One region of the Rhizobium sp. BK289 genome, then DNA from elsewhere that is predicted to be linked to it. Evidence: riboswitches for the same ligand, from Rfam matches in the RefSeq annotation. Region 1 holds a riboswitch; each other region holds the start of a gene.

Region 1 (10,545 bases):
CAATCAACGTTGCGCGGAAGCTTTATATCCTTACATTGCAGGCAAACCAGTGGTTCGGCTCTCAATCGGTAAGGAATGAAACGTCGCTATGGACAATCTTTTTGATACGCCTGTTCCCGCGGATGCCGAGGAGCGTCGCCGCAAGCCGCCCGTCGTCGTCTATCCGAACGGGACGCTGCCGCCGGCCGACATGGATGTGCTGCGTGCGGCCCGCCAAGACATGGCCAAGATAGAGGACATCATCGTGCCGCCGCGCGATGGCGGCAGCTTTCGTGTGCCGAAGGGGCATTTCTTTCGCATCGTCGGCATGGAGGGCTCGCAGGTCGGCGATCTCAATCTGTGGAATGCCGATGATCTTTCCGAACGGTTCTTCAGCGGCAAGACCCGTGCGCTGCACGGCACGCATGTCGGCGTCGGGGACAGGTTATGGAGCAATCTGCCCTACCTGCGGCCGATGGCGACGATCACGCACGATACGCTCGGCTGGTACGGTTTTGATGCGGATGGAGCCGGTATCCACGATGTCATCGGCACGCGTTGCGATCCCTATACGAACCGGCTGCTGAACGGCGGCGATTATCACCGTTGCTGCCATTCCAACCTGTCGCGTGCTCTCGCCAAGGAGCTGAATATTTCCGTCCAGGACGCCGAGTTTCACGTCCACGATGTGCTGAATGTCTTCATGTGCACCGGTTTCACGCGCGACACCTATCAATATTTCATGAAGGCAAGTCCGGTGCGGCCGGGCGATTTCATCGAGTTCTTCGCCGAGATCGATCTTCTCGGCGCGCTTTCGGCCTGCCCGGGCGGCGATTGCGGCAGCGAGCATTCGAGCGATACGGTGCCCTGCTATCCATTGCGGGTGGAGATCTGGCGTCCCGAGCCTGCACGCCTTGCCGGCAGGGTTTTTCCGGAGCGCAACGCCTATCCCCGGACACACGGCCTGTAATCCGATCGTCCGAAAGGCTTCAAAAAAACATTTGCCGGCGGTTTCGTCCGCCGGCAATCCCAAAATCGTCCGTCAAGCCAAGCATCCGTCAGAAGGCAGATGCTCAGCGGATTGCTTAGTTGCACACGCGAACGCGTTCGTAGTGCCAACCGTCGTCATAGGCGTTGTCGACCTGACGATCCTCGTACCAGCACCTCGGCGGAGGCGCTTCGTACACCGGGCCTCTGTTGGCAAGGGCGCCACCGACGATCAGGCCGCCGAGGAGACCTGCGGCGACGCCGCCTGCGATCGCGCCACCATTGTGGTGATGATGGTGGCGGCGCCAGTCACCATCGCCACGCCAGTCGCCGCGATAGGGCGGGCGACCGTCGTAATACTGCGCCTGTGCGCTGCTGACCGGCGCCAACGCACCGCCGACGACCGTGGCAGCCAGCAAAACCGTGAGAATCTTCTTCTTTATCATGACTACCTCCAAAGCAGTCTTCTTGCTCAGCGAATGCGCGAGTCAATTAATCAACGTCCCGAGCATGATTATGTTCAGCTGAATATATCATGAATGTGCCGTTCATCGGGCAAAGGATTGGGAAATCGAGGCCAGAACAGCGGTGCCGGTACGAGCTCAGTGCGGAGGCAGCCGTCGCGTCGCTCCTATCCACTCAAGGGCCCGCGATTCGGGGTCGCTATTGCGGGTGATATCCGTCACGACAGCCGCGCTGTCGGCGCCATGCCCGAAGACGCCGGCAAGGCGCTCGACGGTCAATCCGCCGATCGCGACAAGTGGGAGATTGCCGATGCAGCTTTTCCATTGGCCGATACGCGCAAGACCCTGCGGCGCCCAGGCCATGGCTTTGAGAATGGTCGGATAGATCGGTCCAAGCGCGATGTAATCGGGCCCGGCAGCCAGTGCCGTTGCCAGCTCCGCCTCGTCGTGAGTCGAGAGCCCCAGCTTCAATCCGGCGGCGCGAATGGCAGCGAGATCGGCGTCGGCAAGATCCTCCTGGCCGAGATGGATGAAATCGCAGCCTTCTTCGATCGCGAGCTGCCAATAGTCGTTAATGATCAACTGGCATCCATATGCGGCACAAATTGCCTTCGATTCGCGTATATCGGCGCGGATTTCCGCCGGCATACGATCCTTGATGCGTAGCTGCACCAGTTTGACGCCGAGCGGCACCAGCCTCTTTATCCAGGCGGCGCTGTCGACGATCAGATAGAAGGGATCGAGTATCATGAGAAAACCGCCTTTCCGATGACCGGTGTCGATGGCACCGCCATATCGCGCGGCTCGAGCATGCCAGCGGCGAACGCCTGTCTGCCGGCATCGATCGCCTTGGCAAAGGCTTCCGCCATCATGGCCGGATCGCCGGCGCCGGCGACGGCCGTATTGAGCAGCACGGCATCGAAGCCGAGTTCCATGACGGTGGCCGCGTGCGAGGGCCTGCCGATGCCGGCATCCACGATCAACGGTATTTCCGGAAAATGTGCTCGCATCGATCGCAGGGCGGAAAGATTGAGAGGACCGGCCGCCGTTCCGATCGGCGCACACCAGGGCATCAGCACCTTGCATCCCGCCTCCAGCAGTCGTTCGGCGACGACGAGGTCGTCCGTCGTATAGGGAAAGACCTCGAAACCCTCGTCGGCAAGGATTCTCGCCGCCTCCACCAGCGCGAAGACATCCGGCTGCAGCGTGTCGTGGTTGCCGATGACTTCGAGCTTGATCCAGTTGGTCCGGAAGACCTCACGTGCCATCTTCGCTGTCAGCACCGCCTCGGAGACGCCGTGGCAGCCGGCGGTATTGGGCAGAATGCGAACGCCAAGTCCACGAATCATCTCGAAGAACGCACCGCCATTGCGGCCGCCTGCCGTTTCCCGGCGCAGCGATACGGTGACGATTTCGGTTGCCGAGCGCTTGACGGCCTCCGCCAGCACGGCCGGAGAGGGATAGCGCGCCGTGCCGAGAAGAAGATGCGATGTGATACGGGTTCCGTAGAGTTCGATCATGGTCAGCCTCCCTGCATTGGCGTCAGGATCTCGATCCTGTCATTGTCGGCCAAGGCGTGGTCGTCGCGTTCTTCGCGATGGATGAGTTCGCCATTGACGGCGGTTGCCAGCCACTCGCCTTCGTATTCGAGCGCGGCGAGAAGCTGCGAAAGCGTGGCTGCCTCGACGATCTGTGTTTCGCCATTGATGATCAGGCGCATTGGCGGCTCCTGTCGTTGTTGTGTCCGGAAAAGAGGAGATCCGCGGCCTCTGCCGCCATCGCCGGCGCGAGAAGGAAGCCGTGGCGATAAAGGCCGTTGATAAGAATGGTCTTGCCCTCCCGCGTCACGCGCGGAAGATTGTCTGGAAAGGCGGGACGAATGCCGGCCCCCGTTTCGACGATGGCGGCGTCGGCAAAGGCGGGATGCAGCGCATAGGCGGCGTTCAAAAGTTCCATCAGCGAGCGGGCGGTGATCGGTCCCTCGAAATCCGTCTCGATCATCGTCGCGCCGATCATGAACAGACCTTCGCCGCGCGGCACGATATAAACGGGAAATCGCGGATGCAGCAGCCGGACGGGCCGCGCAAGGGCGACCTCCTGCGTCTGTAGATAGAGCATTTCGCCGCGCACACCCCGCAATTCCCTGCTCTCGCCGACATTTGCAGCGCCCGTGCAGTCCATGACGCCGGAAAATCCGGCATCATTCGCGATGCGATCGACAAAGGTCACACCCTTCGCCGAAAGAGTGCCCTTCAACGACTGCAAGACGTCGCGAGGATCGAGATGTGCTTCCTGGGGGAAGAACAGGCCATGCCTGAAGCGACCGGCAAGGAAGGGTTCGAGGGCGGCAATTTCGCGCTCATCGATCCAGCGATAGCCTGTCGTGCGGCTGGCGAATCGCTTCAGCTCGTTTTGATCTCGGTTCGGCGCGACGACGAGCGTCCCGTTGCGGACGACCTTGCCGGGCAGAATCGCGTCCCAACGATCGGCGGAATCGCGTCCGCGCTCCAGCACGGGCTCATCGGCACTTTCCCGTTCGCACCATGGCGCCAGCATTCCGCCGGCAAGCCATGAGGCTGCTCGGCGGAAATTCGCATGGGGGTCGGCAACCGTCACCTCGGCACCGCGGGCATGCAGTTCGTGGGCGACGGTGAGGCCGGCAACGCCGGCCCCCTTGACGAGGATGCGCATGTCACTCGGCCGGCTGGGTGGAGGTTTCCACCGGCATATAGAGATCGCCGCCCTCGCGATATTTCGCCGCCATCGCTTCCAGTCCTTCCTTCTGCGCCTCGGCGCGGATGTCGTGTGAAATCCGCATGGAGCAGAATTTCGGCCCGCACATCGAGCAGAAATGCGCAACCTTGTGAGCTTCCTTCGGCAGGGTCTCGTCATGGAAGCTGCGGGCGGTATCCGGATCGAGCGAGAGGTTGAACTGGTCCTCCCAGCGGAATTCGAAGCGGGCGCGCGACAATGCGTCGTCGCGGACTTGCGCTGCTGGGTGTCCCTTGGCGAGGTCGGCCGCATGGGCGGCGATCTTATAGGTGATGACGCCTGTCTTGACGTCGTTGCGGTCGGGCAGGCCGAGATGCTCCTTCGGCGTGACATAGCAGAGCATCGCCGTCCCGAACCATCCGATCATGGCAGCGCCGATGCCCGAGGTGATGTGATCGTAGCCCGGCGCGATATCCGTCGTCAGCGGTCCGAGCGTGTAGAAGGGCGCCTCGCCGCAGACGGCGAGCTGCTTGTCCATGTTCTCCTTGATCTTGTGCATCGGAACATGGCCGGGGCCTTCGATCATCACCTGGCAGTCTTTTGCCCAGGCGATCTTCGTCAGTTCGCCGAGCGTTTCGAGCTCGGCAAACTGCGCGGCATCATTGGCATCGGCGATCGAGCCGGGGCGCAGGCCGTCGCCGAGCGAGAAGGAGACGTCATAGGCCCGGCAGATATCGCAGATTTCCTCGAAATGCTCGTAAAGGAAGCTCTCGCGGTGATGATGGAGACACCACTTGGCCATGATCGAGCCGCCGCGTGAAACGATGCCGGTAACGCGATTGACTGTCAGCGGGATGTAATGCAGCCGCACGCCGGCATGGATGGTGAAATAGTCGACGCCCTGTTCGGCCTGCTCGATCAGCGTGTCGCGATAGATCTCCCAGGTGAGCTCTTCGGCAATGCCGCCGACCTTTTCCAGCGCCTGATAGAGCGGGACGGTGCCGATCGGCAGCGGCGAATTGCGGATGATCCACTCGCGGATATTGTGGATGTTGCGGCCTGTCGAAAGGTCCATGACGGTATCGGTACCCCAGCGGGCGGCCCAGACCATCTTCTCGACTTCTTCCGCCATGGAGGAGGTGACGGCGGAATTGCCGATATTGGCGTTGATCTTCACCAGGAAGTTCCGGCCGATGATCATCGGTTCGCTTTCCGGGTGATTGATGTTGGCCGGGATGATGGCCCGGCCGGCCGCGACTTCCTGGCGGACGAATTCGGGTGTCACATGATCCGGAATATGGGCGCCGAAGCTCTCGCCGTCACGAATCAGGGTCTCGGCTTTCGCCTTGCGGCCGAGATTCTCGCGGATGGCGATGAATTCCATCTCGGGCGTGATGATGCCGGCGCGCGCATAGGCAAGCTGGGTGACGGCCTTGCCATCCTTGGCGCGCAGCGGCTGGCGCTTGGCCGGAAATTCCGGTGTCAGCCGTTCGCCGGTGACGAAGCCATTGTCTTCGGGACGCACATGCCGGCCTTCATAGGCCTCGACATCGCCGCGTGCGAGCACCCAGCTGCGGCGGAGCTGCGACAGGCCCTGTTCGATGCTGATATCGGCACCCTCGATGGTATAGGGGCCGGAGGAATCGTAGACGATAACAGGCGGCTCACCCGATGTCGGATGGACGCTGATCTCACGCATCGGTACGCGGATGTCGGTATGGATATCCCCGGGGACGTAGATCTTTCGAGAGGCCGGCAGCGGACCGGTCGTGACCGTCGGGATGAGGTTCTTTGCGGCAATGGTCATGGTTTGAGGCTCCAAGTTGCGGTTGGAGACCCAGTCAATCAGCCGGAATGATGATAAGACGCCGACATGGAATCCACGCGGGAATCCGAAGTCTTCGAGCGCTCGCACCGTCCCTACGCCAGTATGAACTGGATCAGGTTCAACGGGTCACTGCGCCCACAATCGGCAAAGCCGTATTGTTCAGCAGTATCTCAGCCCCTTGCCGGGACCCCCCTGGTGAATGCTGGAAGGCTATGCTCTTGCTTTGGCTTCTGTCAACCCTGCAATGATGACTGCATTTTTCCGCGAGCCAGCGCTTGGCGCATTGGAGAATCCACAATTTAAGCGTGTTTACACGTGAGGCGCGGCATGGCGCTCCCTCAATAATGAGGCGCCGTGTTGCCGATAAAGCGGTAGGGGACGACACCAGCGTACTGCGTTGCGGGTAATCAGCGCGTCATTGCCGAGAAGGGCGAGCGTCAGTTGCACGCCGGCCTACGCGCCGGTCTGCATCAGGGAAAAGATGGATTGCATATAATCCCTGGTGACGAGGCCGCCGAACGGGGGGGCGCTATGAAGATCAGCCGATTCTCATTCATGCGCGATTCTTCCCTTCCTATGGCCCGAATAGCTGGAATCTGGGAAGATTCGACGTTTCTGTGTGTGGCGATTTGTTGAGTTTTGTTTCTCAGCCTTGTCGTGCATTCGCGCCTTTGGCGGTCTTCCCGCGTTCCTCGGGTGAAACGAACCTCGCCCTGCCGTCCCCAGTTGCATTTAAGCAACAGCCGGCAAGACTAACGCTGGACCGGCGCTCGCCACGGTTTCACATAATTGACAAACATACGGGCTGTTTGTAAGTCAGAAGCAGGACAGAAATTGTCTTACGGTCGAGCGATCGGCCGGATCGGTAGGGGCATTTCAAGACCTTTGCCGCGGGGACAATCATGGAGGTTCGAGGGGACTCAAGCCAACATTACGTGCGTACTTGCCGGGCTGCGCGGTCGCGTTTTCGACCGGGTCGATCTTCAAGGTGGTTTCCAGCTCAGCACTCGTGGCAAATTAGAAATGCATATTACAACCAGGAGTTTAATATGAATATCAAGAGCCTTCTTCTCGGCTCCGCTGCTGCGCTCGCAGCAGTTTCCGGTGCCCAAGCAGCTGACGCTATCGTTGCTGCAGAGCCGGAGCCGCTGGAATACGTCCGCATCTGCGACGCTTACGGTGCTGGTTACTTCTTCATTCCGGGCACTGAAACCTGCCTCAAGATCGGCGGCCGTGTCCGTACCGAAGGCGAGTGGTACGATGCCTACAACCCGAACAGCAAGAACGGTACGCTGTGGCACACCCGTGCAGAGCTGAGCATCGACACCGCGACCGACACCGAATACGGCCCGCTGAAGACCAACACGGTCGTCCGTTGGGACTGGAACGACGGCAACTCCACCTCCACCAAGCTGCTGTTCGCCAATATCAGCCTCGGCGGCTTCCTCGTCGGTAAGGCCGACTCCCAGTATAACTACTACATCGGTTATGCCGGCGACGTCATCAACGACGACGTGATCTATGACGGCCCGTACGAACTCAACCAGTTGACCTACAGCTACGATGCCGGCAACGGCTTCACGGCTGTGATCTCGGTTGAAGACTCGAACTCCAGCGGCTCCGACGCCTCCTACGGCTCAAGCTGGTGGTCCGACGACAAGGGCAATCACTATGCTCCTGACGTCGTCGCCGGTGCCGGCTTCAAGTCTGGCGCATGGGGCTTCAAGGTCGTTGGCGGTTACGACTCGATCGTCGAAGAAGGCGCTATCAAGGCTCGTGTCGATGCCGACTTCGGCGCGTTCTCGGCCTTCTTGATGGGTGGCTGGAACACCGATGGCGACAAGCTCAACAAGTATGCAGGTACCAACCTCGACCGTTCGGCTTGCCCCATCGACGATGCATCCAAGTGCGGCTGGGGTGACTGGGCCGTTTGGGGTGGCGTTGCCGTTCCGATCAACGAAAAGCTGAAGTGGAACCTGCAGCTCGCCTACACCGACTCGAAGATCTTTGCCGCAACCACGAACGTCAAGTGGAACCCGGTCAAGAACCTGCTCATCGAGCCGGAAGTCTCCTACACCAACTTCGATTCTGTGAACGAAGATCAGTGGGCTGGTATCCTGCGCTTCGAGCGTAGCTTCTAATTTTGAATTACCCGGCCTCGTGCCGGGTATAGGGAAGCCTGATGTTCCAATCCGTCAGGCTTCTTTCACCGATCGGTTGACCTCCGATCAAAGTAAAGGATCCGGCTTTCCCTCCGGATCCTTTTTTGTTCAAGGCTTTGATATCGCGTGACCCGCCTTATGCAGCCGAGGTCTCTACCTCATGTGTCCGCTCCTGCGGGAACCATGTCTTCAAGATCATCTTGATGAACATCTGTCCGCAAGGCACGAGCTGGAAATTACCCCTGTCGAGCGTCCATTCGGTGATCAGCCCGCCGATGACCGCCGTCAGCGCGGAGGCGGCCGTATCCGGCGTCCATGGCGCGGGCAGCTTCGTCTTTTCATTCATCAGGGTGAATATGCGTTCGAAATGCTCGTGCATATCGTGGCGGAAGGAGCTGGCGCGGTTCGTGGTGCCGTCACAAAAGGCCATGTCGAGGTGCATCATCACCTTCAGCATGCTTCTCTTGCGCGGGTCGCCCTGGACATCGTCGAATATCCCGGCAATCGCCTCGGCCACGAGATCAAGCGGATTTGTCGGGAGTTCCTTCGACATCCGCTCAGCCAGCTCCTGAAACGGCTGCTGGGCCTCATCGCGGATCGCAAACATCAATCCCTGCTTGTTCTTGAAATGCCAGTGCACCGCCCCCCGCGTTACACCAGCCGCTGCGGCTATCTCCTCAAGGCTGACATTCTCGTAACCCTTGTCGAGAAACAGAGCCTTTGCAGAGTGCAAGATCTCGCTCCTCGTTTCCGCCGCCTCCTCCTTAGTGCGCCTCATTCATGTCTCCACAGAAATCAGTCAAGCTGTACCCCTCTTTTTTGGCATTCTTACCCCACCATCGCCGCTTATCGCTGGAAACTCCTCACATCAGCAATGCACAAGAAAGCGGCCCAATTACATAATCCCCTAAAATTAAGGAAGGAAATCGCAACGGGAGCGCTTCGTCAAGCGCCTAAAAGCCAGGCGCAAGTTTCCGTGTGCAGTTTCCTCGCGTTGGGGAGTGAAAGGTCGAAAATGTTCGGATGCTAATATGTAGCCATAGCGGCAATATATTGGCGGTACGAAGCCGAGTTCGCCTGTCCCGGAAACGATGCGCCAGTCAAATCGGGGCACAGGGCATGTTTGATCTCCGGCGTTAGCAACTCCATCCGCTCATATCGATGAGGCTTCCACGTCCGGCTGAGCCGGCTCTTTTTGTATTCGCTCGATAGATAGTTGCCGGGGAAGGGAGGAAAATCCAAAAATCCTCGACGTAAGAGCGACGGAATTCGGCGGATAGGCCGTTCAATCCCTGCGACCCCATACTTCTTGCGAACCCATGCTTGATGTCGAAGGATGATACGCTGACCGAGATGCTGCGATCTGACGGAAGCCGCTTGCCGGATTTGACGGCCAGGCCGAGCTTCCTTGCTAAAAGCCCGAACCGGGTGGCGCGTCACGCCGGTATCGCGCGAAACAGGAGCGGTGGCGATTGTCGATGAAGTGGGATCGCACGCCCGGGAGCGGCGATGCGGATGAGGATCTGCTCGGCCGTATCGCCGCTGGTGACGTTCCGGCAATGCGTATGATGGTGGCAAGGCAGCTGCCACGCATCATGGCCGTCGCAACCCGCATGCTCGGCGATGCGAGCGAAGCCGAAGATGTGGCGCAGGAGACGTTTCTACGCCTCTGGCGCAACGCCGGCGGCTGGCGCCAGCGCAATGCCCGCTTCAGTACCTGGGTGCATCGCGTGGCGATCAACCTTTGCTACGATCGCTTGCGCCGACGCAAGGATGTTCTTGCCGAGCATCCGCCCGACATCGAATATGAAGGGCCGGCGCCGGATGCGGGCCTGATGAGCGAGGACGATCCGTCCAAGCGTGTGGAACGGGCGATGCAGATGATCGCGCCCCGGCAGCGCGAGGCGATCATCCTGGTCTATTATCAGGCGCTGTCGAATGCCGAGGCGGCCGAGATCATGGACGTCAGCGTCGACGCATTGGAGAGCTTGCTTGCGCGTGGAAGACGCTCGTTGCAGCTGCTTTTGTTGAAGGAACAGGGCGATGGTTGAGAATATCGCAGGTCCGATGAATGCCGGGCGGTTCGAGGAACTGACCGCCGCCTATGGTGGCGATATCGCTCGGTGGCCGCAGACCGAGCGCGCCGCCGCGCGTGAATTCGCAAAAGACCCGGCCGCCGCCGGAGTTCTCGCGCGCGCCGCCGATCTGGATGCGCTGCTCGATACCTATGTCGTCAGACCGGGCCATGTGGATCTGCAACGCCGAATCCTTAAAGGCTTCGTCCGCCGCCTGGCGGTTAGAAGCTGGTTCCGCTTCGGCTCCGCCGGCATCGGCCTTGTCGGCGTCGGCATTGCTGGCGCGCTCGCCGGCAGCATCGCTATCGCGGTGCTCACGCCCAGCCTGACCTCCGATG
Region 2 (10,545 bases), on a different contig from region 1:
ATGCAGGCGCTCGCCAATATGGGGTTGGTGAATATCTCGCACGGCGAGCGTGCCAAGGTGCTCCAGCTCACGGCGAAGTCGATCTTCCGGCAAGTCGACCTGACCGCCAAGATCATGCTCTCGCAATCGTCCGACTCGCTCGAACATTTGAAGAGCGCGCGCATCTTCTTCGAGCGCGGCATGGCGCGCGAAGCGGCGCAGCGCGCAACCGAAAAAGATATCGCCGATCTTTACGACATTATCGAACGTCAACGCGCTTCCCTGGGGGATGCCGAGGAGTTCATTTCGGCCGACATGCAGTTCCACACGCGCATTGCCCAGATTTCCGGCAATCCGATTTTCGCCGCTGTGAGCGAGGCCATGCTGGCATGGCTGAAGGCCTATCATACCGACATGCTGATCTGGACCGGCAAGGAAAAGTTCACGCTGGTCGAGCACGAGGAGATCCTCGCGCGCATGGCGGAGAACGATGCCGACGGAGCAGAGCAGGCGATGCTCAAGCATCTTGAAAGGTCGCGCGCGCTCTATACGAAGTGATCTTCGCCTCGGCAGCTGTCAGGCGAGGGGTAATTGTCCTAATTCCTCCCCATTCCTTGTGAAATCTGGCCGCATGCAAACGAGGTGTGCGTGATGGTCAATTTCATTCACCGGAATATGCCGCTTTTTCTGGCCGCTATTCTGACGGCGGTCGCCATAACTCTTTATAATCTGGCTTGCCTCATGGTCAGGCACCATCACACGATATTGCATGATCTCCACCGCGCGGTGGGTGCCTTGATCCTCCTTGCCGCATTCTATGCCATCATCCGCCACATGCAGTCGCTGCCGGATGAGGAAGGCTAGAAATCCGTTAAACCCGGAAATCAAAACCGGCAATTTCAGATAGCATTCAGCCTGCGCGGCTATATCCTCGTCCTGTCATAGTGCGGAGTTGACGGCATCCTACAAGATTGCCGCTGGTTTCGTGTCGGAAAACGGTTCCACAGCAAGTTCATCGCACCGTTCCGGTGCCAAGCCCCATGAAGAACTGAGGATGTCAAAACGTGGCTGATGTTTGTACACAAGGCGTAGACACGGGCTTTGTTGCCCTGGGCTATGCCAAGATCGCGATACTGGGTGTCGTGCAGGGATTGACCGAGCTTCTGCCGGTCTCCTCCACTGCCCATATGCGCCTGGTGCCGGCCTTGCTCGGCTGGCAGGATCCGGGTTCGGCCTTTTCGGCCGCTATGCAGCTTGCGGCCCTTGCCGCCATCGTCTCCTATTTCTGGAGCGACGTTCGTTACGTCACCTTCGGATCGCTCGATGCCATCAGGCAGAGGGATTGGCGCTCCCCCGCGATGCGGCTTGCGATCGCCATCGTCATTGCAACGGTGCCGATCGCAATCGCGGGCCTCTTGCTTTCGAAGTCGTTGAATGCCTGCGGCACATCTTTCCGCAGCCTTTGGGTGATCGGCATCGCCTGCCTGGTCATGGGCTTGCTTCTGGCGGTCGCTGAACTCTATAGCCGTCATAGGAAGGGCATCGAGCAGATGACGCTGATGGATGCCCTGTTCGTCGGCATCACCCAGGTCGGTGCGCTGGTTCCCGGCGTCTCGCGCTCGGGTTCGACGCTGACCGGTGCACTCTTCCTCGGTCTGAAGCGTGATGAAGCCGCACGGTTCTCGTTCCTGCTCGGCTTACCGGCCATCGCGCTTGCCGGCCTGAAGGAGCTGTTCGAACTCTACAAGGCCCATATTCCGATGGAAGCCTGGTCCATCCTGATCGTCGGCCTCATTGTGGGCAGCATATCGTCCTTCGTCGCCATCTGGGGACTGATGCGCTTTCTGGAGCGTTTCTCGACCTGGCCTTTCGTCATCTACCGTATCATGCTCGGCGTCGTCATTCTCTTCGGCGTGCTGACCATGGGATGGGCTTGAGCTGTCCGAACCGTCGGCTGCAAAGCTTCAATATCGGCGCTGCCTCCATGGTAGCGCCTTTTTCATTCCGGGCCGTTATCCAAAAACGAGACCGCCATCGACGATAAGATTTTGTCCGGTGACGGCACGCGCCCAGGGGCTGGCAAAGAAGAGCACCGCATCGGCAGCTTCCTCGGGTGTGGTGACGCGACGCAGCGGTGTATTGGCGGCGATGATGTCGAAGACGGCTTCCGGCGTGGCACTGCTGGCATCGGTCGTGCGCAGAAGGCCGCCGGAGACCATGTTGACGGTAATCCCGAGCGGGCCGAGTTCGGACGCAGCCGTGCGGGTCAGCGACAGCAGTGCCGCCTTGGCTGCGGTATAATCGTGATAAGGCACGACCGGATTCTGGAAGAGGTTCGTGCCGATCGTGACGATCCGGCCAAAGCCCGCCGTTGCCATTGCCGGCTGCGCCGCCTGTATCAGGTTCAAAGCGCCTTGCAGTGCGGTTTCCAGCTGTATCGCCATTTCCGCCCAGCTCAAGGCATGCAATTTCGAGCGCGCATCGCCATTGAAGCTGAAATCGGCGAGCGCGTTATGGACGACTGTTGTCGGCGCGCCGAAATGCGCAGTTACCTCGGCAACGAGCTGCTTCGTATCTCCAGGATCGCGGATATCGGCCCGAAACGCTTTCGCATGATCGCCAAGGTCTGCCGCCAGCGCCTCTGCCCGCTCACGGCTGGCACGATAGTTGATGGCAACCTTTGCGCCCTCCCGAGCAAAGGCCGTCGCTATGGCCGCGCCGAGACCGCGCCCGGCACCTGAAACGATGACGATCTGATCCTTGAGTGACAGGCTCATTTCTCTACTCCTTGTTTGTGTGCCAGAGCCCATGAAAATGCTGCACAGGTCCGTGGCCGCTTCCGACGGAAAGGTGGCCCGAGGCGGCGACCGCGGCGGCGAGATAGGCTTTGGCGGCGGCGACGGCTTTCGGCAGCGGCAGTCCCTTGGCGATCTCGGCGGCGATGGCGCTGGAAAGCGTGCAACCCGTCCCATGCGTATTCTTCGTCGGCAGCCGCTCGGCTTCGAACCAGGTCAGGCCGCCGGCGCCCGCCAGCACATCCGGACTTTCGTCACCCGCAAGATGACCGCCCTTGATGAGGACGGCCGAAGGCCCAAACGCTGCCAGAGCAAGCGCCTGACGTGCCATGTCTTCGCGGTTTGAGGCCTCCACGTCATGCAACAGCGCTGCCGCCTCGGGCAGGTTCGGCGTTATGACTGTCGCAAGCGGTAACAGCCGCATGGTCAGCACGTCGACGGCATCGGCGGCAAGCAGGGCGGCGCCACCTTTCGCGATCATCACGGGATCGAGCACGACGGGCACATCGCCATGTCGCGCCAGAATGTCCGCGACCGCATCCGCAATCGCGGCGTTGGCAATCATCCCGATCTTGATCGCATCGACCCGGATATCGGCGAAGATCGCATTGATCTGATCCGCCACGAAAGAGGGTGGCACCGGATGGACACCGACGACGCCTTGCGTGTTCTGCGCCGTCAGTGCGGTTAGGGCCGCCATTCCATAAACGCCGCGGGCGGAGAAGGCCTTCAGGTCGGCCTGGATACCGGCGCCGCCGGAGGGATCGGAGCCGGCGATGGACAGGACATTGCGGATCATTGGCGAGCCTCCTTGATGGCGTTCGCGATGAGGGCCGTCGCCTTTCGCGGGTCCGCTTGGCCACAGATGGCGGAGACGACCGCAAGGCCGTCCGCGCCTACCGAGAAAACCTCTCGCGTATGCTCCACTTTGAGGCCGCCGATCGCAACCGATGGAACGGGGCAGAGCCCGACGATGCGGGCAAGACCGTCGAAGCCGATCGGTTGCTTGTGATCGGGCTTGGTCGGTGTGGCAAAGACCGGACCGATGCCGGCATAGTCGACGATACCAGGGTCTATGAGGGTCGCGAGGACCTCGGTTTCCACCGAGAGGCCGAGGATCATGTCCGGCCCGATCCGGCGGCGTGCTTTGGCGGCGTTCATATCCTCCTGTCCGATGTGGAGACCGTCGGCGCCGATGGCGATGGCGGCTTCCACATTGTCGTTGACGATCAGCCGGGCATTGGTTCCCTGCAGGATCTTTTTGAGAGCGCGGCCTGTCTCGATCACGGCTGCGGTCGGAGCATGCTTGTCGCGCAGCTGTACGATCGTGGCACCGCCGGCAACGGCCGCACGGGTCGTTTCGATCATGCCGAGGTCACCACACAGCACGGGATCGAGGACGAGGTAGAGTGAGAGATCGAAGTCTTTCATGCTGCCGATATCCTTGCGTCGCGATCCAGCAGTTCCGGCGTAAGCGCTGCGAGGGCGTCGAGGAAGCGCCAGGAGAAAGAGCCGGGACCATCGGCTGCCGCTCCTGCCTGCGCACCGGCGACGGCGAAGACGGTGAGTGCTGCCGCGGTCGCATCGAATGGCTCATCCGGCGTTGCTGCGGCAAAGGCGCCGACGAGGCAAGTCAGCGAGCAGCCGAGGGCCGTCACCTGCGGCATGAATGGCGAACCGCCGGCGATCCGCTTCGCCTTCCGCCCATCCGTCACGAAATCCGTGACGCCGGTAACGGCGACCACGCAATCGTGCTTTACCGCGAGCTGCCGGGCGGACTCTTCCGCCTGCTCGACGGCGTCGCGGCTATCGACGCCCTGACCGCGGCTGGTGCCGCCGGCAAGGGCGATGATCTCGGATGCATTGCCGCGAATGATCCTCGGCTGCAGCTCCAGCAGTTGGGCTACCGCCTTGCGACGAAACTCTGTCGCATAATGGGCGACGGGATCGAGAACCCAGGGCTTGCCGGCATTGTTGGCCGATTGCGCTGCCTTCAGCATGCCCGCAAGCCAGCCCGACGAGAGCGTGCCGATATTGATCGTCAGCGCGCCGGAGATCGCGGCAAACTCGCCCGCTTCCTCTTCGGCATGCACCATCGCCGGCGACGCACCGGCGGCGAGCATCACATTGGCCGTAATATTCATGGCGACAAAATTGGTAATGCATTGCACCAGCGGTGGGTTTGCCCGCACGGCAGCGAGCAGGTTGCCGGCTGTGATTTGGTCTTGCATATCGCCCCTTTCAGGCGGGCGAGACGCGAAGGGACGACGTGCTGAGCGTTGCAAGGTCCCGAGCGACTCCCTCCGCCAGCATGATCTGGTTCAGGTTCGAAGGGTTCTTCTCAGCCCGCCGGAAAGCGGACGCCCCTGTCTCTCATCCTCCTTCTTTTCGCAGACAAAGACGCCGATGTCATCAGCAAATCACAAAGGCCTCCGCGATGGTCGCGAATTGGAAGCGCCTTATTTCCGGGCGAGACATGCAGCTAGCGCATGGGTGCAGTGATCTCTTAGCTCTGCAAAAGATTGAGGGGTTCGACTATATATTTCTCATCGAAGCGACGGGAGCGCCAAGCACGGCCGCTCAGCTTCGAAAGCCCAAGGAAAGGGGATCATCATGAACGTAGCACGCTCTTTCAATAACTGGCGCAAGTATCGTCAGACGGTCGCCGAACTGGGCCGTATGTCCACGCGCGAACTGCATGATCTGGGTATCGATCGCGGTGATATCCGCAATGTGGCCCGCGCAGCGATCGCTCGCTAACGGCCTCGACGGCTCCTTATAAAGCTGCATTATGCCAGCGCCTGTTCTTCCCGAGCAGGCGCTTTTGTTTTGCCGGGGGAGGGGACGGTCCAGGCTCTTTTCCCGGGCCGCATGCAGATCTGCAAAGCCAGCCGCTTTTCGCATAGCGCATAACTGCCCTGCAAAGAAATGCCTATCCTATGAGCAAGAATCGGCTATTATGCTTTTCATCGAAGCGATGCATCTCCTCCCGCATCCCTTCGTTTTTGCAGACGTCCTTCTCCTCCTCCCAGGGACGACTGCGGGAACAGCGGCATTCCTCCTCCCGTCCGCTGTTCGGTTCTTGTAGAAAGCCTGCCGCTCCTCCTCCCGCGGCAGGCTTTTTCGTTTCAGGCCGCATTCAACCGATTTCCGCTTCATCGTCACCGGCCCCATCGCGCGTCGGACGCGGTCATTGCCGTTGCGCCACCTCCGATCGCTGCTTGTTTTGAAAACCGAAGACCACCTCTCGCAAAAATGAACAGTCGCCACTATGTGCGACACCTGTAGCGCGCTACATCGAAGACCAACCCCCAACGTGATTCCCCGAAACAGGAGGATGCCCATGACCGGTTCTGCCGAATACACGCCGCCGAAGATCTGGACCTGGAACAAGGCCAATGGCGGCCAGTTCGCTAATATCAATCGCCCGATCGCGGGACCGACCCACGAAAAGGAACTGCCTGTTGGACGTCATCCTCTCCAGCTCTATTCGCTTGGTACGCCGAATGGCGTGAAGGTCACCATCCTGCTCGAAGAGCTGCTGGCACTCGGTCATAGCGGCGCGGAATATGATGCCTGGCTGATCAAGATCGGCGAGGGCGACCAGTTCGGCAGCGGTTTCGTCGACGTCAACCCGAATTCCAAGATTCCGGCCTTGCTCGACCGCAGTGGCCCGAAGCCTGTCCGCGTTTTCGAATCCGGCTCGATCCTGGTGTATCTCGCCGAGAAATTCGGCGCCTTCCTGCCGAGCGAGCAGCCGGCTCGCGCCGAATGCCTCTCCTGGCTATTCTGGCAGATGGGTAGCGCGCCCTATCTCGGCGGCGGCTTCGGTCACTTTTACGCCTATGCCCCGACAAAGATCGAATATGCGATCGATCGCTTCGCCATGGAAGTGAAGCGCCAGCTCGACGTGCTCGACCGTCGTCTTGCCGAAAGCGAATATATCGCCGGCAGCGACTATACGATCGCCGATATCGCCATCTGGCCGTGGTACGGCGGTTTGGTCAAAGGCTGGCAGTATGGCGCGGCCGAGTTCCTGCAGGTGCAGGATTACAAGAATGTTCAGCGCTGGGCCGAACAGGTCTACTCGCGTCCTACCGTCAAGCGCGGCCGCATGGTCAATCGCATGTCTGGCGATCCGTCCGAGCAGCTGCGTGAGCGCCACGATGCCAGTGACTTCGAGACCAAGACGCAGGATAAGATCGAAGCCGCAAGCTGACAGGCAGTTTTGCGCGTTATTTCTTCGAACCCGCGGTCTCCGGATCGCGGGTTTTTTATTGGCTTTGCCAGCGATCTTCGTCACGCGGCCACGTCAGCCTCGCTCCATCTTGTCGGGTCTAATGTCCTGCTGCCGAGGCTTTATCGCCCGGCAGAAAACGCAAGGCGCTCCTGCAATGCGTTTTACCGATGACGCAAAAGGAATGCTTCTCCATGCAGCAAGTTGCTGATGATAATGCCCTGGACAACAATGTCATCGCAGGCGCGTCGTCGCAGCAATCGAGCGAGAAAAGAGAGGCGCTTTTAAAGTGCCTGGTTTCTGGCGGTGACGAGCGACTGGATTGCGATATCGTCACCGGCCTCAATATGTATGGTTACGGCCCGGCACCTCGTCCGAGCGACCTTGCTTTCGGCTCTTCCACCGCATCGACCATCTCCGCCGCTGCCTTTGCCGAAGTCGAAAGCTACTACGCCGATCTGGTCCGCGAAATGGAAAACGGATCGGCCGCAACCATCTATGAGCGTGAAATTGGACGAGTACGTCAGGACCTCCTGCGGCTGCTCGGTCTCAATCAGGTCGCCGGACAGCCGCATGTCGACGTTATCCTCGCAACGTCGGGCACGGACATCCATCTCTTTGCTGCATCGCTTCTGGCGCGTGAGGATGATCGCGCCTTGATGACCATCACGCTGATGGGCAGCGAGACCGGCAGCGGCGTCATGACTGCCTCGGCCGGCCGCCACTTCATGGCCCGCGTCAGCAGCGACAGGGCTGTTGCCAAGGGCGAGGAACTGCGGCCCGGGGATGCGACGCGCAATGCGACCATCGCCGTCCGCACCAAGGATGGCTCCCTTCGTGCCGATAGCGAAGTCGAGGAAGAATTGCGTGGCCTGATCGAGCTCGGCCGCGCCGCAGGCTTGAGATGCCTGCTCGTCGTGACCGATGTGTCGAAAACCAGCCTTCTCGCGCCGAGCCTGGAAAGCGTGCTGCGCCTCAAGGCACGTTTCGGCGACGTGCTCGACATCATGATCGATGGCTGCCAGTTCCGCCTTTCGGCGGCAACGATTCGCGCCTACCTCGCGCATGGCTTCATGGTGGCCCTGACAGGATCGAAGTTCCTTGCCGGACCGATTTTCAGCGGCGCTCTTCTGTGCCCGCCGCAGATGTCGGAACGCTTTAAGCACCGCCCCCTGCCGGCGGCTCTGGCCGACTATTGCGGCAGGGCCGAATGGCCACAGGGTTGGGCGGCGCGTGAAATCTTGCCCGAACGCGCCAATTTCGGCCTGCTTCTGCGCTGGAAGGCGGCCTTGTTCGAGCTGCAATCCTTCGTCGTTCTTCCGGAGGAGCAGCTCACAGTCGTTCTCTCCGCCTTCGCCGAAGCCGTGACAGCCAGGCTTGCCAACGATCCTGCCTTTGCGTTGCTGGACAGCCGTGCCATTGATCGGCGCTGCCTGTGGAGCGTTCCATCGGTGCGCCGTTGGGATGAAATCCCTTCGATCTTTTCGTTCTACCTGCGCGACGCTGGCAATGCAGGTGTCTTGAACGCGGTAGAGACCGCGGCGGTCTACAAGGAACTGGTCATTGAGGAAGATGGGTTCGCGGCCGTGCATATCGGCCAGCCTGTAGGCTGCGCCGTTTTCGGCGAGATGCCGGCCAGCGCCCTTCGAATTTGCCTGAGCGCGCCCTTGGTCGTGCAGGCTGCCAAGAGCGCAGACGCACTTGCAGACGTTATCGATCAGGCCATGCTGGCGCTTGACCGGACGGCGCAGATTGCGGCACGGCATGCTTCCATGCCGGACTTGAGGCTTGCAAGCGCCTAGGTGTGGTCCCGACATCTCCTTGGTCCGTCAGCTTCTGCGGTCGTCACCGTCCAGGCCGGCGAAATCGCCCCTCACGATCCCGTGGCGCTGAAGCTTGTCATAGAAAGTCTTCCGCGGAATACCCAGCGCCTCTATCGTCTTCCTGACGTCGCCATTGTTTTGCTGCAGGCTCTCGCGGATGAGCTCTGCCTCATAGCGCTCGACGCGGACGGGCAATGAAAGCCCTGCCTCGACCGTCGGCGCGTCGCCGGATTTCGGCAGGACGCTCGCCTCCAATCCAAGCACGAAGCGTTCGGCAAAATGCGAGAGTTCGCGAACATTGCCCGGCCAATCGTGCTGCTGCAGATGGCGGCGCACGGTGGCCGTAACAGCCGGCACATCGCGCTTGAAGCGGCTGGCGGCACGTTCGGCGAAATAACCGAAAAGCAGGGGGATGTCGTCGCGCCGCTCCCGCAGCGGCGGGATCGAAAGCGTGACGACGTTGAGACGATAGTAAAGGTCTTCGCGAAAATCGCCGCGCTGGCCTGGATCGCTGAGATCGACCTTTGCTGCCGCCACGACGCGAAGATCGACGGGGCGGATTTCGTTCGTCCCGAGCGGCGTCACCTCGCGCATTTCCAGCACGCGCAGCATCTGCACCTGGATCGCCGGCGGCATGCTTTCGATTTCATCGAGAAACAATGTTCCCGCGCTCGAATGCTCGATGCGCCCGATGCGCTTCTTCTGCGCACCGGTGAAGGCGCCCGGTTCGTGGCCGAAGAGTTCGCTCTCTATCACTGTTTCGGGCAGGGCGCCGCAATTCAGCGCAACGAAATTGCCCTTGGCGCGGCGGCTCCAGCGATGCAGCAGGCTTGCCACGACTTCCTTGCCGCTACCCGTTTCTCCCGTCACCAGGACATCGACATCCGTATCGGCGATCTGCCGCAACGTGTGGCGCAGCCGCTCAATTGCCGGGGTCTGGCCGATCAGCGGCAGATCGCCCTGGGCCTGCTCCGCCGCCTGCCGCAGAGCGCGGTTCTCCAGAACGAGCCGCCGCTTCTCGGCCGCGCGCCGCACGCTCTGCACCAATCGATCCGTGGCGAAAGGCTTGGCGATGAAATCATAGGCGCCGTCCTGGATCGCCTGAACCGCCATCGGTATATCGCCATGGCCCGTCATCAGGATGACAGGCAGATCCGGGTCGAACCCTTTGATGCGGGCGAAGAGCTGCTGGCCATCCATCTGCGGCATGCGGATATCGGAGACGACGACACCGGCAAAGCCGGCATCCAGAGCGTTCAGCGCTTCGGTCGCAGCAGGGAAGGCGGAGACGATAAAGCCAGCAAGTTCAAGGGTCTGCTTTGTCGCCTTCAACAGATCCTTGTCATCATCGATGAGGAAGACGGGGGAGCTTTCGTTCATGCTGTGGCCTTGCACAAATGGATAGTGAAGCGGGTACCGATGCCGGTGCTCTCGACATCGATGCGGCCGCCATAATCGACGACGATATCCTTGGAGATGACGAGGCCGAGACCGAGGCCCTTTTCCTTGGATGTATTGAAAGGCGTGAACAGCTGATCGAGGATTGCGGCGGGAATGCCCGGCCCATTATCCGAGACGACGATCTCGACATCGTCTGACGTCTCACGTACCGAGACCTCGACCTTGGCCTGTTCCCGACCTTCCAGAGCTTCCAATGCATTCTGGAAAAGGTTGATCAGGACCTGCTCCAGTCGGATGCGCGTACCGACGA
Region 3 (10,545 bases), on a different contig from region 1:
TCTTCAATCTTCGACGCCTGCGCGCCAAGCTCGCCCGCAGCAATTCGAGCGTTACCGTCCAGTCCATCCATGAGGAAATCGCAGTTGCGCTCGGGGTCAGTCTTGCCGACGTGCAGACCATGGATGCGCGCCTTTCCAGCAGCGATACGTCCCTGCAGGCGCCGTCGATATCAAGCGATTCCGAAAGCGCGGAACGTATCGATTTTCTCATCAGCGACGAACCGCTTCCGGACGAGCAGGTTTCCGACATGATCGACGGCGAACGCCGGCGCATATGGCTCGCTTCGGCGCTGAAGCATCTCAACGAACGCGAGATGAAGATCATCCAGGCACGACGCCTCGTGGAAGACGGAGCGACGCTCGAAGAACTCGGCGCCGATCTTGGAATTTCCAAGGAACGTGTGCGTCAGATCGAAAGCCGCGCAATGGACAAGCTCCGCAACGCGCTTGTCGATGCGGATCCTCGTATGGCGAGCTACGCGTGAGACTGCTCTTCTCCCGGCCAGGGAGAAGATAGATAGGCCGATCGCTATTCCGAAATAATCTTGACCTTGTCGCCCGGCGCAATCGTTGCCCCGGTCGGTAGGGCGTTGATCAGTTTGAACAGGTCGAGCTTGCGGTCGGTCCCCATCATGCGGGCGGCGAGCGTCGTGATCGTGTCGCCCGGCTTGACGGTGACGACGCGGACCCTGAGCGGCTTCAGCGAGGCTGCCTCATCCGGCGTCATGTGCCGGAAACTCGAGCGCAGTACGTCCGCCGTCTGGTTGAGCTGGGCGATGTTCCCCTTCGGCACAGCTGTCAGGAAACGGAAGATCTGCGTGCGGTCGCGGATGACCGTGACATCGAAATCCCAGCGATCGGCCGAAGCGCGCGCGGTTGCAGCCGGCATGCCGTTGACGGTGATCGACTGGATCGAAGAGGGATCGAGGCCCGTCACCCAGCCGCTGGAAATATAATTCGTCAGGTTCTGGTTCTGGCTGTCGGCAACACCGTCGAAGCGGATGGCGATATCGCCGGGGCCGGTCGCCATGACGGCCTCGACCTTGTTGTCGATGCGGAAATCCGGCGGCACGTCGAAGCGGATGCCGAGGCCACCGTGCAGGAAGGTCTGGCCACGGACATAGCCTTCCTCGGGGCTGTCACCATAGAGCAGACCATCGATACCGTTCAGATAATAATCGCGGCCGATGTCGCCGACCTTGCCTTCCTCACCGAATTCGCGGGCATGCGCCTTGGCAAGATCGATGCGCTGTGGCGTGCTCGGGTGGCTCGAAAGGAAGTCTAGGCTCTGGTCGGCATCGGAATTGGCCGACATGAAGCGGCTGTAGTCTTCCATGGCGTTCAGGAAGCGGGCAGCGGCATACGGATCGTAGCCGGCCTGGCCGAGCGTGCGGATGCCGATCTCGTCGGCCTGGAGTTCCTGCTGGCGCGAGAAGGCGGCAAGACGCAGCTTGCCGCGTGCGAGCGCCTGCTTGCCGGCCAGATCGCTCGACAGGACTTCCGAAACGACGCGGCTGGCGATGACTTCGGCTTCCTCGCGTTTTTGCCGCTCGATGCCGTGATTGGCTGTCACGTGCGCCATCTCGTGCGACAGCACGGCAGCGACTTCGGAAGCATCATTGGCAAGCGCCAGAAGGCCGCGGGTCACGTAGAGATAGCCGCCCGGAAGCGCAAAGGCGTTGATCGACGGCGAATTGAGAATGGTGATGCGATAGGACTGCTGCGGATTTTCCGACACGCTGGTCAAGGCCCCAGCGATGCGAGCGACGAGCCGCTCGGTCTTGGCGTCCTTGTACTCGCCGCCATAGCTTGCAAGGATACGCGGATGCTCGCGCGCACCCATCTGCGCGCGCGGATCGTTCTTCTGCACCTCGGAGACGATCTGCGGATTGGCGGACGGCGACACGCTCGGCTGATAGGACTGATCCATCACCGTCTGGCAGCTGTCCAACACCATGGCAGCGACAAGGAGCGGGGCAAAGCGGCGCAAACGGGGTGCGACGGTCACGCTGATCCTTCGTTCTGCTCGTTCGCTCTGCTTCAGTACCAGTATCCCACTCATTTCGCTGCCATGCCGGCTCGGCACCAAATCCGGTTGATCGTTACCGGGTTGATCATCGTCGCGCACCGATAGAGGTTGCCTGCATCCTCATCGATCCGCATCTGCCCGGACGGTCTCCAACCCTTGCTCTAGCCGATTTTGGCACCGGTTGCATAGCGAGACTCCGTTTAAATGTGGCGGCGTTGTATTTTAGCAAGCATTTCCGAGGACTTTCAGCCGTTTGGCACGACGAAATTAAGGCAAAGCCGACAGCAAGATGCTGCAGCGCAATCAATGCTGCAGAAATGTGGTCAATGCCGGAATGTCGCCCGCCGTCAGGAAGGTCTCGACGGAGGCGGCAAGCCTGATCGCGCCGCCCTCGATGAAGACGGCATGGTCGGCAAGACGCCGCACCTCGGCCGGATCATGCGAAACGATCAGCACCGTATTGCCGCTCTCGCGATGCAGGGTTTTCAAAAGTTCGACCATGCCGGAGCGTAGGCCTGGATCAAGGGCGGCGAAGGGTTCGTCCAGCAGTAGGATCGGCTTGTCACGCACCAGCGCCCTTGCGAAGGCGGCACGCTGTCGTTCGCCGCCGGAAAGTGTCCCCGGCTTGCGCTTCTCGAAGCCAGGAAGCCCAACGCGCGCCAGCGCCTCCGAGACCCTTTGCCGATCCTGTACCGAAAGCTTCAATGAAGGGCTGATGCCAAGGCCGACATTGGTGAAGAGATCGAGATGGGCAAAGAGGTTGTTGTCCTGAAAGACCAGCGACACCGGCCGGTCGGCGGGATGCAGGCCGGTCACGTCCTGCCCGGCAAGCAGGATGCGGCCGCGATCGGGCTGCTCGAAGCCGGCCAATAGATTGAGAAAGGTGGATTTGCCGGATCCCGACGGCCCGGCGATGGCGATGATCTTGCCCTGCGGCAACGTGCAATCGAAGCGGAAATCATGCGTGCCGAGGCGCAGCTCGACGCCGGCCATGGCAATGCCTTGTTTCTTCATGTCGTGGCCGTCAGTCATTTCTGTTGCTTTCGTGATCGCTCATGCTCTGGCCGGCCGTGCCGGCGATGGTCAAAAGAAGGCAGACCAGGCCGAGGATCAAGGCATATCCATCGGCATCGTTCGTGCGATAGCTGCCGAGCTTGCTATAGACCAGCCAGGGCAGGGTCATCAGGCTATCCGAGCCGAAGAGCGCCACCGCGCCGAGATCGCCGAGCGACAGCGCCATGGCGAACGAGAGGGCGGTGAAGAACGGCTTGCGCAGGCCCGGCCAATCGATGAGGCGGAGGCGGGCAATGCCGTGAAGGCCGAGGCTCGCCGCCAGCCGTTCGGTGCGGCTGACATGGACCGCATAGGCCGGTTCGATGACGCGGATGACGAAGGGCAGCGCCATCAGCGCATTGATGACAATGATGAGGATGGCGGCAACGCGGCTGGGATCACCCAATGGTCTCAGCGCCAGGAACCAGCCAGTTGCCAGCACGATCGGCGGGACGAGTAGGATAAGGGATGAGCTCGCGCTCAAGGCGACCGCCAGGCTGCGCAGGCTGGCGGTCTTGCGGCGATCCGCCGAGATCACCGATCGGGCGCGGATGATTGCAAAGGATATCAAGACCGCCAGAAGGCCGGCGGCGAGCGCAATCGCCACGCTGGTGACGGCTGCTTGCAGAAAGATCGGCTGGACGGCGAGCTTCGGAAGGTTTGCCTTCAGGCCAGTTACCACAACCGAAGCGAGCGGCAGGCCGAGAAAGAGAGTAGCGGCCGACAGCAGGAAAGCGTCAATCCATCGTGCAGCCGTCTTTTGGCCATCGATACGATGAAGCGCGCGACCGCTGGTCAGCCCATGATCGTCGGGCGCGCGAAACAGCGTCATGGCGCCGAGAACGAGGAGTGTGACGGCGATCTGCAGCAACGACAGCATCACGGCGCGGCCGGGATCGAAATCGAAGCGGAGCGCCTGATAGATCGCCACTTCCAGCGTCGTTGCGGCCGGGCCGCCGCCAAGGATCAGGACCAGCGTGAAGCTGGTGGCGCAGAGCATGAAGATCAGGCCGGCGATGCCGGGTATGAGACCGAGCAGGATGGGCCATTCGATGAAGCGAAAGACCGAGGCGGGCCGCATGCCGAGCCCGCCTGCCACAAGCCAGTATTCCGCCGGCACCCGCTCCAGCCCGGCCAGCATCAGCCGGCAGGCGAGGGGCATATTGAAGAAGACATGCGCCAGCAGGATGCCGGCCAGGCCATAGATGCTGACGGGCTGCGACAGGCCAAGCGCCGTAAGCGTCTGATTGATAAGCCCCTGCCGGCCCCAGATGCCGAGCAGGCCGAGCGCGCCTATCAGCACCGGCAGGCCCATCGGCACGGCCATCATCCGGATCAGCCATAGCCGACCCGGAAAGCGGGGCTGACGCGCCAGTGCGCGCGCGACGGGTATGGCGAGCACGACCGATAACAGGGTCGAGAGCACCGCCTGCAGCAGCGTGAAGCGCAGGACACGCAGCAAGTAGGGATCTGTCAGGGGATTGGTGTCGCCGGATTCGATACCGGCGGCTAAGAGGACGAAGACAGCGATCCCGACGAAGAGCACGACGCCGGCGAGGCCGAATGCCCCGCTGGAAATGGCGCGTCTTCGCTCTGGTGCCGTAAGTATCGTCAAGGCATCAGTTGCCGCTGGTGGCGGCCAGCCATTCGTCGATCCAGGCCTTGCGGTTCTTGTCGACGACCTCGGGGCTCATCAGGAAGGTCTTCGACGGCACGACGAGCTTGCTGAAGGCATCCGGCAGCGGCTCCGAAGTGGCGGAGGCCGGCATCATCCAATTGCTTGTCGGGATGATGTCCTGGAAACCGGCGGAGATCATGAACTTCAGGAAATCGCGGGCAAGCTCCTTGTTCGGCGAGGACTTGATGAGGCCGGCGACCTCGATCTGGATATAGTGTCCTTCCGAGAAGGCGGCCGCCTGATAGCGGTCGGTCTTGTCTTCGATCATGTGGTAGGCCGGCGACGTCGTGTAGGAGAGCACCATCGGCGCTTCGCCCTTGGTGAATAGGTCGTAGGCTTCCGACCAGCCGGGGGTGACGGTCAGGATGCGTCCCTTGAGCTTCGTCCAGGCATCGGCTGCCTTGTCGCCGTAGATCGACTTGACCCAGAGCAGCAGGCCAAGACCCGGCGTCGAGGTGCGCGGGTCTTCGATGACGATCTTTTGCGAGGGGTCGCCCTCGACAAGATCCTTCATGCTCTTCGGCGGGTTCTTGACCGTCTGGCTGTCGTAGATCACGGCGAAATGGCCGTAGTCATAGGGCACAAAGACGTCGTCCTTGAAACCCCCCGGAACCTTGAGGGCCGAGGTGTCGACACCGCTTGCATCGAAGAGGCCGGTATCCTTCGCTTCATCTATGAGATTGGTGTCCAGGCCGAGAACGACATCGGCCTTGGTGCCCGTACCTTCCAGCTTCAGGCGGGAGAGAAGTGCCACGCCATCGGTGACGGCGACGTAGTTGACCGTGCAGCCGCAGGTCTTCTCGAAGGCGGCCTTGACCTTGGCGCCCGGACCCCAATCGGCGGTGAAGCTCTCATAGGTGTAGATGGTCAAGGTCTTGTCGGCTGCCTCGGCCGTCTGGGCAGCAAAAAACGTAGCGCCGGCGGAAAGGGCCAGGCCGGCGAAGAATGACAATAGGGATCGGTTTTGCACGACAGCGCCTCCACTTTGGTTTCGTCTTGAAGGGGAAAAGGGCGCTATGATTTCGTCACGCGTCTAATCCCTCCGCCGGTGTTAGCCGGATCAGGTTCCGCGGGTTGGCCAGTGAAAGCCTCTCAGCCAGATATCCTAGAGGATATGAGGCACCCCGTTAGAGCGTCGGCAGATTTAGCCTTGTGACGAAGGGATGACAAGGGAAATGATTCCCCTGTCGATTGCAGGTGGGTGATCTTACTCGGCGGCGTGAGCGGCGGCCGTTGGGCTTTCGAATTTCTTCGTTGCACCGGGCAGCTGCACGTTCTTCAGCGTCAGCGCGGTCAGCAGTCCGATGAGGCAGATGCCGGCAGCCGTCATGAACAGCGGGCTGAAAGCGCTCGCATAGGCGTTAGCGACGGCCTCGCGGGTCGCCTCGGGCAATGCGGCCATCATCTTCGGCGTCAACTGTTCGATATCGGATACGCCCGATATGGAGACGCCGACATTGCCGAGCTTGGCGGCGATGATGGCGCCGTAGACGGAGATGGCGATCGAGGCGCCGCCCATGCGCGAGAGCGTGACCGCACCGGTCGCCGCGCCGACGTCCCGGGCACCGGCCGCATTCTGCACGCCGATGACGGGAACCTGCTGCGCGAGGCCGATACCGATGCCGTGCAGCAGCATCAGGCCACCGATGAAGACGACGGGCGTGCCGGCAGGCAGGACGGCGAGCAAGCCAAATGCGATGGCGCTGCAGGCAGCGCTCGCGATGGCAAAGGGTTTGTAACGCCCTTTGGCCGCAATCAGCCGGCCGGCCGAGAGCGAGCCGCAGACGATGCCGCCGGTCAGGAGAATGAACAGCAGGCCGGCCATCGAGGGCGAAAGGCCAGTCGTCGTCTGCAGGAAGAGCGCGAAATAATTCACCATGCCGATGGCCACGGCGCCGCTGGTGATCGAGATGATCAGCAGGAGGCCGAATGTTGGATTGCGGAACAGCGTCATCGGCACGATCGGCTCGGGCGCGCGGCGTTCGATGAAGACCCAGGCGATGGCGCAAATCGCGCCGAAGGCGATGATGCCGAGGCACTGCGGCGACAGCAGCGATCCGAAGAGTTCGGTGCCGTCGGCGGCAAGCACGATGCTCGTCGTCGTCAGTGCAAGAACGGTCGCGCCGGCATAGTCGATCTTCGGCCGGCGGGCCGGCTTGCGATAGGGCAGCATGAAGGCGAGACCGGCCAGCACGACAAAGCCGATCGGCACATTGACGAGAAAGATCGAGCGCCAGCCGAAGAGATCGCTCATCGTGCCGCCGAGAACCGGGCCGATGGCGCCTGACGCCATCAGCACGAGGCTGGAATAGCTCTGGTAGCGGGCGCGTTCCCGCGGCTCGAAGAGATCGGCATTGACGGCGAAGATCGACACCAGGATGCCGCCGCCCCCAAGGCCCTGAAGGACGCGGGCGGCAATCAGCGTGTCCATCGAGACGGCCAGGCCGCAGACGGCGGAGCCGATCGTGAAGATCGCGATCGCCGTCATCATCACATATTTGCGGCCGAAGAGATCGCCGAGCTTGCCGTAGACAGGCATGACGGCGGAGAGCGAGAGAAGATAGGCTGACCCGATCCAGCCGAAACGCTCCAGATGCCCGAATTCGCCAACGATCGTCGGAAGCGCCGTCGAGACGATCTGGTTGTCGAGCGTTGCCATGAACATGGCAGTCATCAGAAACAGAAAGAGTATAAGCCGCCGTTTATGATCCGCTACGAGCGGCGCGAACGTTGTCTGCATGTCCATGGGGCAAAAATCCGAACTTGGCCGAAACGCTGCGCGGTCGATCGAATGCGCGGGACGCCCGGTTTTCATAGTCGATATATATGTGCCGTTAGCACATAAATGTCAATGACAGGTGAATGCTGTTTGCATGTTTTATTTCTTTACCGCCTCTGGTATGGTGGAAAGATGACATCTGCGACGAATACACGTGAAATTGAAGCCCAGGCCCTGACCGACGACGAGAATCTCCTGCGTATCGGCCATGCGATGACGCGCATGCGCCTGCTGACAGGTCGCCGCATGATCGGCAGGCTTGCCATCCAGAGCGTCGCGCCGGGACTCGAGCTGTCCCATCTCGACGTGCTCGATGTCGTGCGGCGAGCGGAGGAGACGGGCGAAGTCACCGTCGGCACGATTGCCGAGATGCTGCGCATCGATCCGTCGCGGGCGAGCCGCATCGTTGCAGACATGGTGACGCGTGGCGTGTTGCGGCGCAAGGCGTCGCAGGCGGATGCGCGGCGCATCGTGGTGGTGTTGACCGCGCTCGGGCAGAGATTGTTGTCGGAGATCCAGGCACAGAAATATTCCGTCATCGGCAGCATCTTCGCCGACTGGACGCAGGAGGAGATCGAGAGCTTCTCGCTGCTGTTTGATCGTTATGTCAGCGGCTATGAGCGGGTTTTCCAGGCGCGCCTCAAGGAAACGGACGACTGAGCCGCCCTCGCGGCCGTTCTTGCCTATGCTGCTCTTCCCTAGGGACATGACTTTGCGCTATGGGCATGCCTCATGAGCCAGTCCACCACCTTCACCATCCTGCTCGGAGGCGAGCTTCGCTTGACAAAGCGGTTGCGCGCCGCCATTTCCGGCAGCCGTTTCATCGCAGCCGATGGCGGCATGCGCCACGCGGTCGCGCTCGGAGTGGAGCCTGAGCTGTGGGTCGGCGATTTCGATTCCACACCCGCGGATTTGCAAGCTGCCTTTCCCGATGTGCCCAAGCAGCCCTATCCGGCGGCGAAGGCTGCGACCGATGGTGAAATTGCCGTCTCGGAAGCGGTCGATCGCGGCGCCACAAGACTGATTCTCGCCGGCGCCATGGGCGGCGAACGCTCCGATCATGCCATCCAGCATCTGCTTTATGGGATCTGCTTGGCCGAGAAGGGCTTCGATGTCCTGCTGACATCCGGTGACGAGGAAGCGGTGCCGCTTCGGCCGGGCGATCTCACGCTGGCGCTGCCGGCCGGTTCGCTGTTTTCCGTCCTCGGTTTTAGCGATCTGTCGGGCCTTTTCATCGACAATGCCCGTTACCCTTTGCGCGATTTCCATTTGCCCTTTGGCGCGTCGCGCACCATTTCCAATGTGGCGGAAGGCGACGTGCGCTTTTCGCTCGGCAGCGGCAGGGCGATCATCCTTGCCCGCCCCTATGATCTCAGCGGAGTCTGATCTTGGCCCCTCCCATTCTGAAACTCGACGACATCTTCCTGAGCTTTGGCGGTGCGCCCTTGCTCGCCGGTGCCGGCCTGCAGGTGGAGCCGGGCGACAAGATCTGCCTTGTTGGCCGCAACGGTTCGGGCAAATCGACGCTCCTGAAGATCGCCGCGGGTCTCGTCGAGGCGCAGTCGGGCGAAGTGTTCCGCCATCCGTCTTCGACCGTACGTTATCTCGAGCAGGCGCCGGATTTTGCTGGTTACAAGACGGTCGCGGCTTATGCTGAAGCAGGTCTCGGGCCTGGCGACGATCCCTATCGTGTCACCTATCTGCTCTCACATCTCGGCCTGACCGGTGAAGAGGATCCGAAGAACCTCTCCGGCGGCGAAGCCCGCCGTGCGGCCCTCGCACGCGTTCTGGCGCCCGAGCCGGACATCCTGCTGCTCGACGAGCCGACGAACCATCTGGATCTGCCGACCATCGAATGGCTGGAAGGCGAGCTGCAGAAGAGCCGTAGCGCACTCGTGCTGATCTCGCACGACCGTCGCTTTCTGGAAAAGGTTTCGACCGCAACCGTCTGGCTCGATCGTGGCACCTCGCGCCGGCTGGACAAGGGATTCGCCCATTTCGAGGCTTGGCGCGATCAAGTGCTGGAGGCCGAGGAACTGGAACAGCACAAGCTTGGCAAACAGATCGAGCGCGAGGAGCATTGGCTGCGCTACGGCGTGACGGCGCGGCGCAAGCGGAATATGCGCCGCCTCGGCGAGCTGCAGGATATGCGTTCGCGCTATCGTGGCCACAAGGGCGCTCTGGGCACGGTGCAGGCGACTGCTTCCGATGCGCAGGAAAGCGGCAAGCTGGTGATCGAGGCTGACAAGATCACCAAAGCCTATGATGAGCGGGTCATCGTCGCGCCCTTTTCGATTCGCGTGCATCGCGGCGATTGCATCGGTCTCGTCGGCCCGAATGGTGCCGGTAAGACAACGCTGCTGAAAATGCTGACGGGCCAGCTGGAGCCGGACAGCGGCATGGTGAAGCTCGGCACCAATCTGGAGATCGCGACACTCGACCAGAAGCGCGAGGAGCTGAACCCGGAGGACACGCTCGCCAATTATCTGACCGACGGCCGCGGCGAGAACCTCCTCGTCAACGGCGAGCAGCGGCATGTGACCGGCTATATGAAGGAATTCCTCTTCCAGCCCGAACAAGCGCGCACGCCGATCAAGAATCTTTCCGGCGGCGAACGCGCGCGGCTGATGCTGGCCCGCATCCTGTCGCGGCCGACCAATCTCCTGATCCTCGACGAACCGACGAACGATCTCGACATCGAGACGCTCGATCTGCTGCAGGAAATCGTGTCCGGCTTTGCCGGCACGGTCATCCTCGTCAGCCACGACCGCGATTTCCTCGATCGCACCGTGACCTCGACGATCGCTCCCGCCAATCCGGAAGAGCCCGATGGTCGCTGGATCGAATATGCCGGCGGTTATTCCGACATGCTGGCCCAGCGCAAGGGCGCGATCGAGGAGCGCAAGCGGGCGGAAAAGGCGGCCGAAAAGCCGAAATCAGCCGAAGCCGCAACACCGGTCGCCGAAGGCTCGAAAGGCAAGGGCAAGCTCTCCTACAAGCAGAAAT

What was found. A riboswitch is a leader RNA that binds a small molecule or an ion and turns the genes downstream of it on or off. The one in region 1 is predicted to bind thiamine pyrophosphate.
Region 2: it holds a riboswitch for thiamine pyrophosphate, as region 1 does, so the genes downstream of both, thiM (hydroxyethylthiazole kinase) here and thiC (phosphomethylpyrimidine synthase ThiC) in region 1, are expected to answer to the same signal.
Region 3: it holds a riboswitch for thiamine pyrophosphate, as region 1 does, so the genes downstream of both, thiB (thiamine ABC transporter substrate binding subunit) here and thiC (phosphomethylpyrimidine synthase ThiC) in region 1, are expected to answer to the same signal.

What each region holds. Positions count from the first base shown of each region.
Region 1 covers NZ_JACHZO010000012.1:11,401-21,945, reverse strand. The annotation lists gene FHT84_RS21965 (DUF1989 domain-containing protein) at 89-949, shown strand; gene FHT84_RS21960 (hypothetical protein) at 1,065-1,412, opposite strand; gene FHT84_RS21955 (thiamine phosphate synthase) at 1,569-2,180, opposite strand; gene FHT84_RS21950 (thiazole synthase) at 2,177-2,950, opposite strand; gene thiS (sulfur carrier protein ThiS) at 2,953-3,150, opposite strand; gene thiO (glycine oxidase ThiO) at 3,141-4,121, opposite strand; gene thiC (phosphomethylpyrimidine synthase ThiC) at 4,123-5,949, opposite strand; TPP riboswitch at 6,042-6,174, opposite strand; gene FHT84_RS21930 (porin) at 7,020-8,111, shown strand; gene FHT84_RS21925 (TetR family transcriptional regulator) at 8,269-8,910, opposite strand; partial or broken gene FHT84_RS21920 (RNA polymerase sigma factor) at 9,587-10,183, shown strand; gene FHT84_RS21915 (hypothetical protein) at 10,176-10,545, shown strand, end outside.
Region 2 covers NZ_JACHZO010000001.1:628,551-639,095, forward strand. The annotation lists gene FHT84_RS02885 (transcriptional regulator NanR) at 1-537, shown strand, start outside; gene FHT84_RS02890 (hypothetical protein) at 631-843, shown strand; gene FHT84_RS02895 (undecaprenyl-diphosphate phosphatase) at 1,044-1,916, shown strand; gene FHT84_RS02900 (3-oxoacyl-ACP reductase) at 1,992-2,756, opposite strand; gene thiD (bifunctional hydroxymethylpyrimidine kinase/phosphomethylpyrimidine kinase) at 2,761-3,573, opposite strand; gene thiE (thiamine phosphate synthase) at 3,570-4,205, opposite strand; gene thiM (hydroxyethylthiazole kinase) at 4,202-5,005, opposite strand; TPP riboswitch at 5,056-5,152, opposite strand; gene FHT84_RS02920 (DUF1127 domain-containing protein) at 5,388-5,534, shown strand; gene yghU (glutathione-dependent disulfide-bond oxidoreductase) at 6,118-6,993, shown strand; gene FHT84_RS02930 (hypothetical protein) at 7,206-8,813, shown strand; gene FHT84_RS02935 (sigma-54 dependent transcriptional regulator) at 8,841-10,214, opposite strand; gene FHT84_RS02940 (sensor histidine kinase) at 10,211-10,545, opposite strand, start outside.
Region 3 covers NZ_JACHZO010000003.1:376,459-387,003, reverse strand. The annotation lists gene FHT84_RS08020 (RNA polymerase factor sigma-32) at 1-485, shown strand, start outside; gene FHT84_RS08015 (M48 family metalloprotease) at 530-1,957, opposite strand; gene FHT84_RS08010 (ATP-binding cassette domain-containing protein) at 2,333-3,061, opposite strand; gene thiP (thiamine/thiamine pyrophosphate ABC transporter permease ThiP) at 3,054-4,691, opposite strand; gene thiB (thiamine ABC transporter substrate binding subunit) at 4,702-5,694, opposite strand; TPP riboswitch at 5,781-5,897, opposite strand; gene FHT84_RS07995 (MDR family MFS transporter) at 5,968-7,506, opposite strand; gene FHT84_RS07990 (MarR family winged helix-turn-helix transcriptional regulator) at 7,672-8,199, shown strand; gene FHT84_RS07985 (thiamine diphosphokinase) at 8,272-8,925, shown strand; gene FHT84_RS07980 (ABC-F family ATP-binding cassette domain-containing protein) at 8,928-10,545, shown strand, end outside.